4 regions of the Lelliottia nimipressuralis genome follow, and region 1 is predicted to be linked to each of the others. Evidence: predicted binding sites of a transcription regulator. Region 1 holds the regulator's gene; each other region holds the start of a gene.
The links. The regulator Fur, encoded in region 1, represses iron uptake genes when iron is present. The targets are predictions, from matches to a motif close to ATAATAATGAGAACNACTATCAA.
Positions count from the first base shown of each region.

Region 2: a site for Fur is predicted at 1,148-1,170, ahead of feoA (ferrous iron transporter A). Genes of this name have one in related genera too.
Region 3: a site for Fur is predicted at 1,346-1,368, ahead of sufA (Fe-S cluster assembly scaffold SufA). Genes of this name have one in related genera too.
Region 4: a site for Fur is predicted at 1,192-1,214, ahead of bfd (bacterioferritin-associated ferredoxin). Genes of this name have one in related genera too.

Region 1 is NZ_CP167172.1:1,335,215-1,338,355, reverse strand. It holds gene ybfF (esterase) at 1-198, shown strand, start outside; gene ybfE (LexA regulated protein) at 327-614, shown strand; gene fldA (flavodoxin FldA) at 772-1,302, shown strand; gene fur (ferric iron uptake transcriptional regulator) at 1,597-2,043, shown strand; gene chiQ (ChiQ/YbfN family lipoprotein) at 2,150-2,479, opposite strand; gene chiP (chitoporin ChiP) at 2,526-3,141, opposite strand, start outside.
Region 2 is NZ_CP167172.1:4,290,039-4,293,179, reverse strand. It holds gene feoB (Fe(2+) transporter permease subunit FeoB) at 1-849, opposite strand, end outside; gene feoA (ferrous iron transporter A) at 880-1,107, opposite strand; gene ACB496_RS20665 (Tex family protein) at 1,450-3,141, opposite strand, start outside.
Region 3 is NZ_CP167172.1:1,920,346-1,923,486, forward strand. It holds gene ACB496_RS08980 (MerR family transcriptional regulator) at 1-666, shown strand, start outside; gene ACB496_RS08985 (YqjD family protein) at 727-999, opposite strand; gene sufA (Fe-S cluster assembly scaffold SufA) at 1,409-1,777, shown strand; gene sufB (Fe-S cluster assembly protein SufB) at 1,786-3,141, shown strand, end outside.
Region 4 is NZ_CP167172.1:4,226,097-4,229,237, reverse strand. It holds gene tuf (elongation factor Tu) at 1-1,063, shown strand, start outside; gene bfd (bacterioferritin-associated ferredoxin) at 1,249-1,443, shown strand; gene bfr (bacterioferritin) at 1,516-1,992, shown strand; partial or broken gene ACB496_RS20335 (prepilin peptidase) at 1,976-2,449, opposite strand; gene rpsJ (30S ribosomal protein S10) at 2,836-3,141, shown strand, end outside.

The sequences.
Region 1 (3,141 bases):
GCCTGGCCACACCCTACCCTGTTTATTCGCGGCGGCAATTCTCCGTACGTCACCGATGCCTATCGCGATACGCTGCTGGCGCAATTCCCACAGGCGCGTGCGCATGTGATCGCCGGAGCCGGGCACTGGGTTCACGCTGAAAAACCCGAAGCCGTGCTGCGGGCGATCCGTCGCTATCTCTCTGATAAAGCGATTTGATTAAAAAGCCAGCGACCGGTTGCCCGCAGGCTACCAGTCGTTGGCGTGCAGGTATCCGTGATGTATGATGTCGCGCTCATCGCCCCGGCAATAGCAGGGCCGCTCGTTTTCCCCGAAGTTTCTGAATCATGGCCAAAGAACAAACGGACCGCACGACACTAGATCTGTTCGCGACTGAACGTCGACCGGGACGACCAAAAACCAATCCGCTTTCGCGTGATGAACAGTTGCGCATCAATAAGCGCAATCAGCTGAAACGCGACAAAAGTCGTGGGCTTAAACGCGTCGAGCTGAAACTCAACGCGGAGGCCGCCGACGCCTTAAGTGAACTGGCCGATGCCCGCGAGATCAGCCGCAGCGAGCTGATTGAAGAGATGCTGATGGCACAGCTTCAGGCATGGCGCAGCACCAGGTGATCGTCTGAAAATCCCCTCAATTGTCCCTTTCATGTAGCACAGAGTGCAGTCCCGCGTGATAGCTGTTTCCGCAGACTTCCCTGTTCTGCTATGATTGCCCTTATCCGTGGACAATTTGCGCCACCATACCATTAAGTTTCAAGAGGTTATTTCACTCATGGCAATCATCGGCATTTTCTTCGGCAGCGATACCGGTAATACCGAAAACATCGCAAAAAACATTCAAAAACAGCTTGGTAAAGACGTTGCCGACGTACATGACATTGCTAAGAGCAGCAAAGAGGATCTCGAAGGTTACGATATTCTGCTGCTTGGCATTCCAACCTGGTACTACGGCGAAGCACAGTGTGACTGGGATGATTTCTTCCCGACGCTGGAAGAAGTGGATTTCAACGGTAAACTCGTTGCCCTCTTCGGCTGCGGCGACCAGGAAGACTACGCGGAATACTTCTGTGATGCATTGGGCACCATCCGCGACATCATTGAACCGCGCGGCGCGGCAATCGTCGGTCACTGGCCAACGGCGGGTTATCATTTCGAAGCTTCTAAAGGCCTGGCGGATGACGACCACTTTGTTGGCCTGGCTATCGACGAAGACCGTCAGCCAGAACTGACCGCTGAGCGCGTCGACAAGTGGGTAAAACAGATCCGCGAAGAGCTGCACCTCGACGACATCCTGAACGCGTAATGCAGTGATGAGGTGCAACTGACTACGTTGCACCTCATTGATAGATAATACCGATTAAAATAATTGCTACAAATTTTTAACTTTCGTGTTCATACCTGTACAATGTCCCCGGGTTAAAGTGGATGCCATCCAACAAGTTTGTTGGTGATACCACGTTTTTATAAGCATACTTTGCTTGAGACTTGCAGTTTTCATTTAGGCATGGCAGTTCTATAATGAGACGCATTATCCCAACTGCATTTTCTGTCACTTCTTCTAAGGAAGTGAATCGTTTAGCAACAGGACAGATTCCGCATGACTGACAACAATACCGCATTAAAGAAGGCTGGCCTGAAAGTTACGCTTCCTCGTTTAAAAATCCTGGAAGTTCTGCAAGGGCCGGACAACCATCACGTCAGTGCGGAAGACTTATACAAACGTCTGATCGACATGGGCGAAGAGATTGGACTGGCGACCGTATACCGCGTTCTGAACCAGTTCGATGACGCCGGGATTGTCACCCGCCATAATTTCGAAGGCGGTAAATCCGTTTTTGAACTGACGCAACAGCATCATCACGATCACCTGATCTGCCTCGACTGTGGCAAGGTGATTGAATTCAGCGATGACTCCATCGAAGCACGTCAACGTGAAATCGCCACCCGACATGGCATCCGTCTGACCAACCATAGCCTGTACCTGTATGGTCATTGTGCTGAAGGCGATTGCCGCGAAAACGAGCATGCACACGATACCAAATAATCGTGTTACAAACTCTGAGCCAACCTGACGGTTGGCTTTTTTTTTGCCTGCAATAAATGCAAAAACGCCCGGCAAGCTTTCGCGGCCGGGCGCTGAATACAACGAATTACTGTGCGTTGTTACTGCGGATCTCTTTCCAGATCTGATCGCAACGTTTTGCCACTTCCTGATCGTTACCGGTTTTACGCGCCTGAATGCAGGCCTGGTAATCCATCACGCGGATGTTTTCCTGCGTCGCGAACTGCTCATGGGCTTTCTCTTTCTTCAGCACCGTCAGTACGCTCTGACAGGCTTCGATTTTTTCCGGCGAGCCTTCAGCGGTGTTAATGCAGGTGCTGTAAGCCTCTTTCAGGCGAGAGTCTTCTTTCTGCGCCTGAGGTTGCGCGCAGGCGGTCAGCCCTGCGGCCAGCACAGCAACGAATGCGATTTTCTTCAACATGTCGGTCTCCATTCCGGCGGGAGTGATCCCGCCAGATCGTTCATCAGAAGATGGTGAAAGGTGCGATAACCATGAATTTCACGTCACGCTCATCCTGGAAGATGTTGCCGTAACCGCCCGAGTAGCTCGGAATATCGGAGTGGTTGTCGTATTGCGTGAAGTGCAGTTTGAACATGGTGCCTTTGGCGCGACCATCCTGCAGGGTATACATTGCATCCAGGCTGTATGAAGACTCTTTCAGACGATAGTTTGGATCGTAGTAGGCATCTGGCGTCGCCATGTCAGCTGGCTTCGCGTCCCATGCGTAGGCGTAAGATGCGCCCACCGCCCAGCCCGGCAGATTCCAGTTTTTAAGGTCATACATCGCGCCGAAGAAGAGCGCTTTTTCGCCGTCGGCGTTGAAGTCAGAACGGTTATCCCACCAGATATCCAGACGACCGTTAGACGAGGCGTACGTTGGCGTCATACGCTGCAGGAAGTAGCCCTGCTGCCCTTCCGCTTTAACGTAAGTTCCTTCGAGTCGCAAATCTACCTGACCAATTTTGTAGCCGAAGGTCAGAGCCTGCAGCCATGCGGTGCCGTCATACAGATCGTTTACGCCGCCATCGCTGACTTTGTCGCGCGTACCGTAGAACTGATAGCTGGTGGTCAGCGGGCCG
Region 2 (3,141 bases), 1.8 Mb from region 1:
GAGGAAACGGTTCAGAATGATTTTATCCACCGCCGCGGTGAAACGGCTCGGCTCGGCGGTCAGGGTATTGCTGACCACTTCGCAAATGGCCGCGATGCTTTGATAGCGCGCATCGGCGATATGCAGCGCCGGATCGTCCAGCTCGTCGCTCAGGCGTGCCAGCGACATCTCCAGACTCTCTGCGGCGTCGCCAGCGTAGCCCCGGCTATAGATATCGCCTTCCAGCATTTGTAGCCCAAGCCAGTTGCGCTGTTTTTGTGGCATCGCGTTGTTCATCTCTCCGGCCAGAATGCTGGCCTCGCGCACTAGCGGCTGCGGATAGTGAACCAGCTCCAGATCGGTATTGCCCGTATGGCGATCGACCGCCAGCTTCAGGGCGTCAATCCCGCGCGCGCGGGTCGAGACCAGCGGAATGACCGGGCAGCCGAGACGGGCGGAAAGCGCATCGATATCAATACGAATTTTTTGCTTCTCGGCGATATCGAGCATATTCAGCGCCACGATGCACGGAATGCCCAGCTCCAGCAGCTGTAGCGTCAGGTAGAGGTTACGCTCAAGATTGGAGGCATCGACGACGTTTATCAGTAAATCCGCATCGCCGCTCAGAATATAGTGACAGGCAATCTGCTCATCGAGAGAGGTCTGGGACGAAATGGTGGTGAGTGAATAGGTGCCTGGCAGGTCAACAAGGGTGACCTGATGATCGATTGTTGAAAACTGGCCTTCTTTACGTTCTACCGTGACGCCCGCCCAGTTACCGACACGCTGACGCGCACCCGTTAACTGATTAAATAAGGTTGTCTTGCCGGAATTAGGATTACCAATTAAGCCAATGGTTAATTTTTTCATTGTTTTAGACTCGGTATAACTGCTGGCGGTTTATCGGGCTAAAGCTTCGACTTCTAATAAGGCGAGGTCTTTCTTACGCAATACCAGATTGACGCGACGGGTTTCGATATGAATGGGATCGCCCAAGGGTGCAATGCGAACCACCTGGAACGATGATCCTGGCAGCATGCCTAACGACAGCAGTTTTTGACGATACGCCGGGCTAATTTCGCGGGCAAAACCGGTAATTTTCCAGGCACTGTCTGGTGTGAATTGCATAGAGACCACTTTTACCGAAGGTTAAATAATCAACAGGTTCATGATAATGAGAATGGTTTCTATCAGCAATATTTAAAATGTGACGGGATGTTCATATGAGGGGTAAATCGAGGACTGTTTGACCTTGCTCAATATTTATTGAAATGGAGCGTCAGGGATGAATAATTAATTTGTTAACTAAGTGATAATCGATGGTTTAAATATGGATATGCAATCGGTTCCATATTTAATAAATAATGAGTGAGTACATTCTTATTTATTTTTATTTTGTGGGTCTGAATGCCGGGCGGGAACGTGTTTGCCCGGCCAGGGGATACACAGGCCGGGCAAATGCGTTTAACGTTAGCGTTTCTTACCCATCGCGGCGGCCAGCGCATCCATCATCGCGCTGTTACCGGCAGGCTGCGCCTGAGGGCGTGGTTTCGCGGCTTTCGCGTTCGGGCGCGATTGCTCACGCGCACCACCTCCGTTGCTGCGGCGGGCGTTGGTTTCGCCTGGCTGCTCGTCGAGACGCATCGTGAGCGCGATACGCTTACGCTGCATATCCACTTCCAGCACTTTCACCTTCACGATATCGCCCGCTTTGACCACGGTGTGCGGGTCTTCCACGAACTTATCCGCCAGCGACGAGATATGCACCAGGCCATCCTGATGGACGCCGATGTCGACAAAGGCACCAAAGTTGGTGACGTTGGTGACCGCGCCTTCCAGCACCATGCCCGGCTGCAGATCCTTCATCGTCTCCACGCCTTCGGCGAATTTCGCCGTTTTGAACTCAGGGCGCGGGTCGCGGCCTGGTTTTTCCAGCTCTTTGATGATGTCGGTTACGGTCGGCACACCGAATTTGTCGTCGGTGAAATCGACAGCTTTCAGATCGCGCAGGTTGGTGCTGTTGCCCATCAGATCTTTCAGGGCCTGCTGCGTGGCGGCCAGAATACGCTCCACAACCGGATAGGCTTCCGGGTGAACCGTAGAGGCGTCCAGCGGGTTATCGCCGTGGTTGATACGCAGGAAGCCCGCGCACTGTTCGAAGGCTTTCGGTCCCAGGCGGCTCACTTTCAGCAGTTGCTGACGATTCTGGAACTGGCCGTTCTCATCGCGCCAGGCAACAATGTTCTGCGCCATCATGCGGGTCAAGCCCGCCACGCGGGTGAGCAGGGCGACGGAGGCGGTATTCAGGTCCACGCCGACGGCGTTCACGCAGTCTTCCACCACCGCATCCAGACGACGCGCCAGCTGAGTCTGGCTGACGTCGTGCTGATACTGGCCCACGCCGATGGATTTCGGATCGATTTTCACCAGCTCGGCCAGCGGGTCCTGCAGTCGACGGGCGATAGAGACCGCGCCGCGCAGGGAAACGTCCAGATCCGGGAACTCGAGCGCCGCCAGTTCGGACGCGGAATAGACCGACGCACCGGCTTCGCTGACGATCACCTTCTGCGCGGTCACTTTCGGGAACTGCTGCTGCACATCGAGGAAGAAACGTTCGGTTTCACGGGAGGCAGTGCCGTTACCAATTGCCACCAGCTCAACGTTGTATTTTTCACACAGGGCGGCAACCACAACGGCGGCTTTCGCGGCCTGGCCGGTGTGTGGATAGATGGTGTCGGTCGCGACCAGTTTGCCGGTGCCATCGACGACGGCCACTTTCACGCCGGTACGCAGGCCCGGATCGAGACCCATCGTTGCGCGCAGGCCCGCCGGGGCGGCCATCAGCAGATCATGCAGGTTACGGGCAAAAACATTGATCGCTTCGTCTTCTGCGCGCTCGCGCACGGTGCCCATCAGTTCGGTTTCGAGGTGCATCAGCACTTTGATGCGCCAGGTCCAGCTCACCACGCCTTTGCGCCAGCTGTCTGCCGGGGCGTTATTCAGGCGCAGGCCGAGATGGTCAGTAATAATTTGCTCGCAGTAGCTCTCTTTCGGCGGCTCGTCGAACTGCGGATCGGCATTGAGAGAGAGTTGCAGCACGCCTTCGTTGCGGCCACGGAACATGGCCAGCGCGCGGTGCGATGGGGCGGTTGAAATCGGTTC
Region 3 (3,141 bases), 590 kb from region 1:
TGGCAGCGACGCTACGGTTTGTTGAAGCCGCAGCGCAGTGAAGGGGGCCATCGTCAGTTTGACGAAGAGGATATCCAGCGCATCGAGGAGATTAAACGCCTCATGAAAACCGGCATTTCGGTTGGCAAGGTAAAGGCGTTACTGGAAGTCGGCGTTCCTCTGGTGGACAGCAACTGGATCTCTCTTCAGGAAGAGATGATGACGGTGCTGCGGTTTGCCAGTCCCGCGAAACTGCGACTTAAAATTTCTGAATTCCGTCGCGACCACGCCATAGAAGTTCTCATCGATCACATTTTCATTCCGGTTCGTCAGCGTTTAAGCCTGGATCACAACACCGCCCGACACATGTCCAGCCTCCTGGATGGGGTGCTGATCGATTTCATTGCGATGCTTCTGGCTGAAGCGCGCAAAAAACCGGGCAACGAAGCGTTGCTGATTGGGTGGGACACGGACGATCGTACACGTTTATGGCTGGAAGCCGGGCGCCTGTCGCAGCAGGGCTGGCATATTGATGTGCTGGCTGAGCCAATTGACTCGCCGAAACCCGAGCTGTTCCCGGGGCAAAAAATATTTGTCTGGACGGGCCATGCGCCGTCAATGCGTCAGCAGGAGCAGTTAGATCACTGGCGCGAACAAGGTTTTTCCGTCTCATTTATCAACGGCTAATCGCCTGACAAGACTAAAAAGGCCCTTTCGGGCCTGTCATATTTGCTGCTTAATAGCGGCTTATTTCCTGCCGACCAATAAACCGATGATCAGCCCGATTGCGCCTGCCGCCATCAGCCCGGTCAATGGATTATCACGAACTTTGTCAGAGACCTCTGAAGCGACGTCTGATGCTTGTGCTGCGTATTTGCGTGCGGCGCCTTTCAGCTGATGTTTCGGTGAATCAACCGCATCGCCAAACTGGGACTGCGCTTCGCCTGCAAATTCATCGGCTTTGTTCAGGGCTTTTTTCGCCAGGCGATCGGCTTCATTCTCAAAATCATGTGATGACATACTTATCTCCTTTTGGTGTCACATAAAGTTTAGTCCCTTATCCCTGACGCGCTGATGATTCGGTGTTTTCCTGGAATGCCCTGTTTGCGTTTATCACATAACGCCCTGATTTTCGGGTAGTCGGTTGATTCTGAAGATTTTCTAAAACCGATTAAATAAATAGGTATTCCCGATACATATTTTCCCCTTGCGCTGTTCTCACGGTTTTAGCCCATCAAATGCGTTATACATCAAAGCATTAAACAATTTTTTCATAGCCTAATAAGCTGCGTCGCAGGGTCTATGCTTAATAAAAGTAGCCAAAAAGGGCGGTTTAGCCGAAAGCCCCTGCTGTCAGGGGGTTGAAGTGATAATCGTTATCACTAACATGGTGTAATGCCCCTGGTGGCTTAACAGATGAGGTGGACCTATGGAATTGCATTCAGAAACCTTTAATCCCGCTGATTTTGCCTGGCGTGGTTTGACGCTGACGCCCACGGCGGCGGCGCATATTCACGAGCTGATAGCGAAGAAGCCGGATATTGTGGGCTTGCGTCTCGGCGTTAAACAGACTGGCTGCGCCGGGTTCGGCTACGTGCTGGACACGGTGAACGTGCCCGAAAAAGACGATCTGGTGTTCGAAACCGACGGGGCGAAGCTGTTTGTCGCACTGCAGGCGATGCCGTTTATCGATGGCACCGAAGTCGATTACGTGCGCGAAGGCTTAAACCAGTTATTCAAATTCAATAACCCGAAAGCGCAGAATGAATGCGGCTGCGGCGAAAGCTTTGGGGTATAGGCGGTACTATGTCTCGTAATACTGAAGCAACTGACGATGTGAACACCTGGAGTGGCGGGCACCTCAACTATAAAGAGGGCTTTTTCACCCACCTGCAAACGGACGAACTGGCGAAAGGCATCAACGAAGAGGTGGTGCGCGCGATTTCGGCCAAACGTAATGAGCCGGAGTGGATGCTCGAGTTTCGCCTGAGCGCGTTTCGCGCCTGGCTGGAAATGGAAGAACCCCACTGGCTGAAGGCACATTACGAAAAGCTCAACTATCAGGACTACAGCTACTACTCCGCGCCATCCTGCGGAAGCTGTGATGACACCTGCGCGTCTCAGCCGGGTGCCGTACAGCAGACGGGCGCCAACACATTCCTGAGCAAAGAGGTGGAAGAGGCCTTCGAGCAGCTCGGCGTGCCGGTGCGCGAAGGACGTGAAGTGGCGGTCGACGCCATTTTTGACTCCGTTTCCGTTGCCACCACCTACCGAGGCAAGCTGGCCGAGCAGGGCATTATCTTCTGCTCCTTTGGCGAAGCCATTCACGATCACCCGGAACTGGTGAAGAAATACATCGGTACCGTGGTGCCGAGCAACGATAACTTCTTTGCGGCGCTGAACGCGGCGGTCGCCTCCGACGGCACCTTTATCTACGTGCCGAAAGGCGTGCGCTGTCCGATGGAACTGTCGACCTATTTCCGCATCAACGCGGAAAAAACGGGCCAGTTCGAGCGCACCATTCTGGTGGCCGACGAAGGCAGCTACGTGAGCTATATCGAAGGGTGTTCTGCGCCCGTGCGCGACAGCTACCAGCTGCACGCGGCGGTGGTAGAGGTAATCATCCACAAAGACGCCGAAGTGAAATACTCCACGGTGCAAAACTGGTTCCCTGGTGACGGTAATACGGGCGGCATCCTGAACTTCGTGACCAAGCGCGCCCTGTGCGAAGGTGAAAACAGCAAAATGTCCTGGACCCAGTCCGAGACCGGTTCGGCGATCACCTGGAAATACCCGAGCTGTATTCTGCGCGGCGATAATTCGATCGGGGAGTTCTACTCCGTGGCGCTGACCAGCGGCCATCAGCAGGCCGATACCGGCACCAAGATGATCCACATCGGTAAAAACACCAAATCGACGATCATTTCGAAAGGCATTTCTGCCGGGCACAGCCAGAACAGCTATCGCGGCCTGGTGAAAATCATGCCGACGGCAACCAACGCCCGTAACTTCACCCAGTGTGATTCGATGCTGATCGGCACCGACTGCGGGGCGCACACCTTCCCGTACGTGGAGTGTCGCAACAACAGCGCCCAGCTTGAGCACGAGGCCACCACTTCGCGCATCGGCGAAGACCAGCTGTTCTACTGCCTGCAGCGCGGG
Region 4 (3,141 bases), 1.8 Mb from region 1:
TGGTTCTGCTCGTGCATTCGATCAGATCGATAACGCACCAGAAGAAAAAGCTCGTGGTATCACCATCAACACTTCCCACGTTGAATATGACACCCCGACTCGCCACTACGCACACGTAGACTGCCCGGGCCACGCCGACTATGTTAAAAACATGATCACCGGCGCTGCTCAGATGGATGGCGCAATCCTGGTTGTTGCTGCGACTGACGGCCCTATGCCTCAGACTCGTGAGCACATCCTGCTGGGTCGTCAGGTTGGCGTTCCTTTCATCATCGTGTTCCTGAACAAATGCGACATGGTTGATGACGAAGAGCTGCTGGAACTGGTTGAAATGGAAGTTCGTGAACTTCTGTCCCAGTACGACTTCCCAGGTGATGATACTCCAATCATCCGTGGTTCTGCTCTGAAAGCGCTGGAAGGCGAAGCAGAGTGGGAAGCTAAAATCGTTGAGCTGGCTGGCTTCCTGGATTCTTACATCCCAGAACCAGAGCGTGCGATTGACAAGCCGTTCCTGCTGCCTATCGAAGACGTATTCTCCATCTCCGGCCGTGGTACTGTTGTTACCGGTCGTGTAGAGCGCGGTATCGTTAAAGTTGGCGAAGAAGTTGAAATCGTTGGTATCAAAGAGACTGCTAAGTCTACCTGTACTGGCGTTGAAATGTTCCGCAAACTGCTGGACGAAGGCCGTGCTGGTGAGAACGTTGGTGTTCTGCTGCGTGGTATCAAACGTGAAGAAATCGAACGTGGTCAGGTACTGGCTAAGCCAGGCTCTATCAAGCCGCACACCAAATTCGAATCTGAAGTTTACATCCTGTCCAAAGATGAAGGCGGCCGTCATACTCCGTTCTTCAAAGGCTACCGTCCACAGTTCTACTTCCGTACAACTGACGTGACCGGTACCATCGAACTGCCAGAAGGCGTAGAGATGGTAATGCCAGGCGACAACATCAAAATGGTTGTTACCCTGATCCACCCAATCGCGATGGATGACGGTCTGCGTTTCGCAATCCGTGAAGGCGGCCGTACTGTTGGTGCGGGCGTTGTTGCTAAAGTTCTGGGCTAATTACTCGTTAATTAGTTTTGAATAAAAAAAGGGCGCTTCGGCGCCCTTTTTTGTGTCCTGAATTCTTTGCCCGTCACAATTATTCGCATTTTTTGTTAGCTGCCGACGCGCCCAGGAACGGATGTGCTATTGTAATCATAATTATTCTCACTTACACTTTGATCATAAATTGAGCGGGAGTTTTTATGTACGTTTGTTTGTGTAATGGTGTGAGTGACAAAAAAATACGTCAGGCCGTTCGCCAGTTTCACCCTCAGTCTTTCCAGCAGCTTCGAAAATTTGTTCCAGTAGGAAATCAATGCGGTAAGTGCGTTCGTGCGGCGCGCGAGATAATGCAGGACGAATTGACGCAGATCCCGGAATACAAAGAGATCGCCTGAGGCTCTATCTTTTTTTTGACATCCCTGTAGCCCCATCTACGCTTCAATAAGTGGAAGCGGAGGGACTATATAATGAAAGGTGATGTTAAAATCATAAGTTATCTCAATAAATTATTGGGAAATGAGCTTGTCGCAATCAATCAGTATTTTCTCCATGCGAGAATGTTCAAAAATTGGGGCCTGACGCGCCTCAATGATGTCGAATACCATGAATCCATCGATGAGATGAAACATGCCGATAAATACATCGAGCGTATTCTATTTCTCGAAGGTATCCCGAATTTGCAGGATCTCGGGAAGCTGGGTATTGGTGAAGATGTCGAAGAAATGCTGCAATCCGATCTCCGTCTTGAACTTGAAGGGGCGAAGGATCTTCGTGAAGCCATTGCCTACGCTGACAGCGTTCATGATTACGTCAGCCGTGACATGATGATCACCATTCTGGCTGACGAAGAGGGCCATATCGACTGGCTGGAAACCGAGCTGGACCTCATCGGAAAAATTGGTCTGCAAAACTACCTGCAATCTCAGATCAAAGTGGCAGACTGAGTAAGCTCTGCCAACCCGACACTAAACCTGCTGCCGCCAGAAATGGGCCAAACGGTAGTGGGTTTTTATGTATCTGTTGTCCCGGTTTCATGACCATCTGAATCAGCACAAAGCTTATTGCCAGAATTGCAGCAGACAAGGCTATCGCCGGAAGAACGCACCAGCCGTGCCAGGCGCCTAACGCAGCAAGATACTTCACATCTCCATATCCTAGCCCTTCTCGTTTAAACACCATACGTTAACCCCAATAAATACAGGCAAAGCCGATGTATCCCGCCATCGCACCCATTACGGCGCTGGCGAGAAAATCAGGATGGATAGTGAGATGGAAAAGAAGGCCTGTCCAAAGTAATGGACAAAGGTATTTGTCGGGTAAAAGGCCTGAGCGAATATCTTCGCGCACGAGAAGACAGGTCAAGATTGCATAGAGCATCAGAAAGGGAAGGGCGGTTAGCATGGTTTAAGCCTCAGAAAGTATCGCAGCGCTATCCTCTTCCGGGCGTTATTGCAGGGCAAACAGCAAAAGTTGTCTTTGCGTGAAGCCTTCCAGCGAATCACGCTAGCTCGACACGCTTTGCAATCCGATGTCGAGCGGCTACGCAAAACCCACCACGAGAGCCTGTTTTATAAACTGCACTTGCGTTGTGGTCAGATTTACGTATAATGCGCGGGCTTGTCGTAATTGACAGCTGGTTCAATCTGAACCTGAGTAACACTGTTTTTCGTTACTCAACAATGCTCCCAATTGGGGGGCTACGTAAGAACGGTTACACTCTCCCATCAATCGTAATGGGTTTGAGTAGTAATCATTTTCGTTTATAAAATAATTGGAGCTCTGGTCTCATGCAGAACCAAAGAATCCGTATCCGCCTGAAAGCGTTTGATCATCGTCTTATCGATCAATCAACCGCGGAAATCGTCGAGACTGCTAAGCGCACTGGTGCGCAAGTCCGTGGTCCGATCCCGCTGCCGACCCGCAAAGAGCGTTTTACCGTTCTGATCTCTCCGCACGTTAACAAAGATGCGCGTGATCAGTACGAAATTCGTACTCATAAGCGTCTGGTTGACATCGTTGAGCCAACTGAGAAAACCGTTGATGCTCTGATGCGTCTGGATCTGGCTGCCGGTGTAGACGTGCAGATCAGCCTG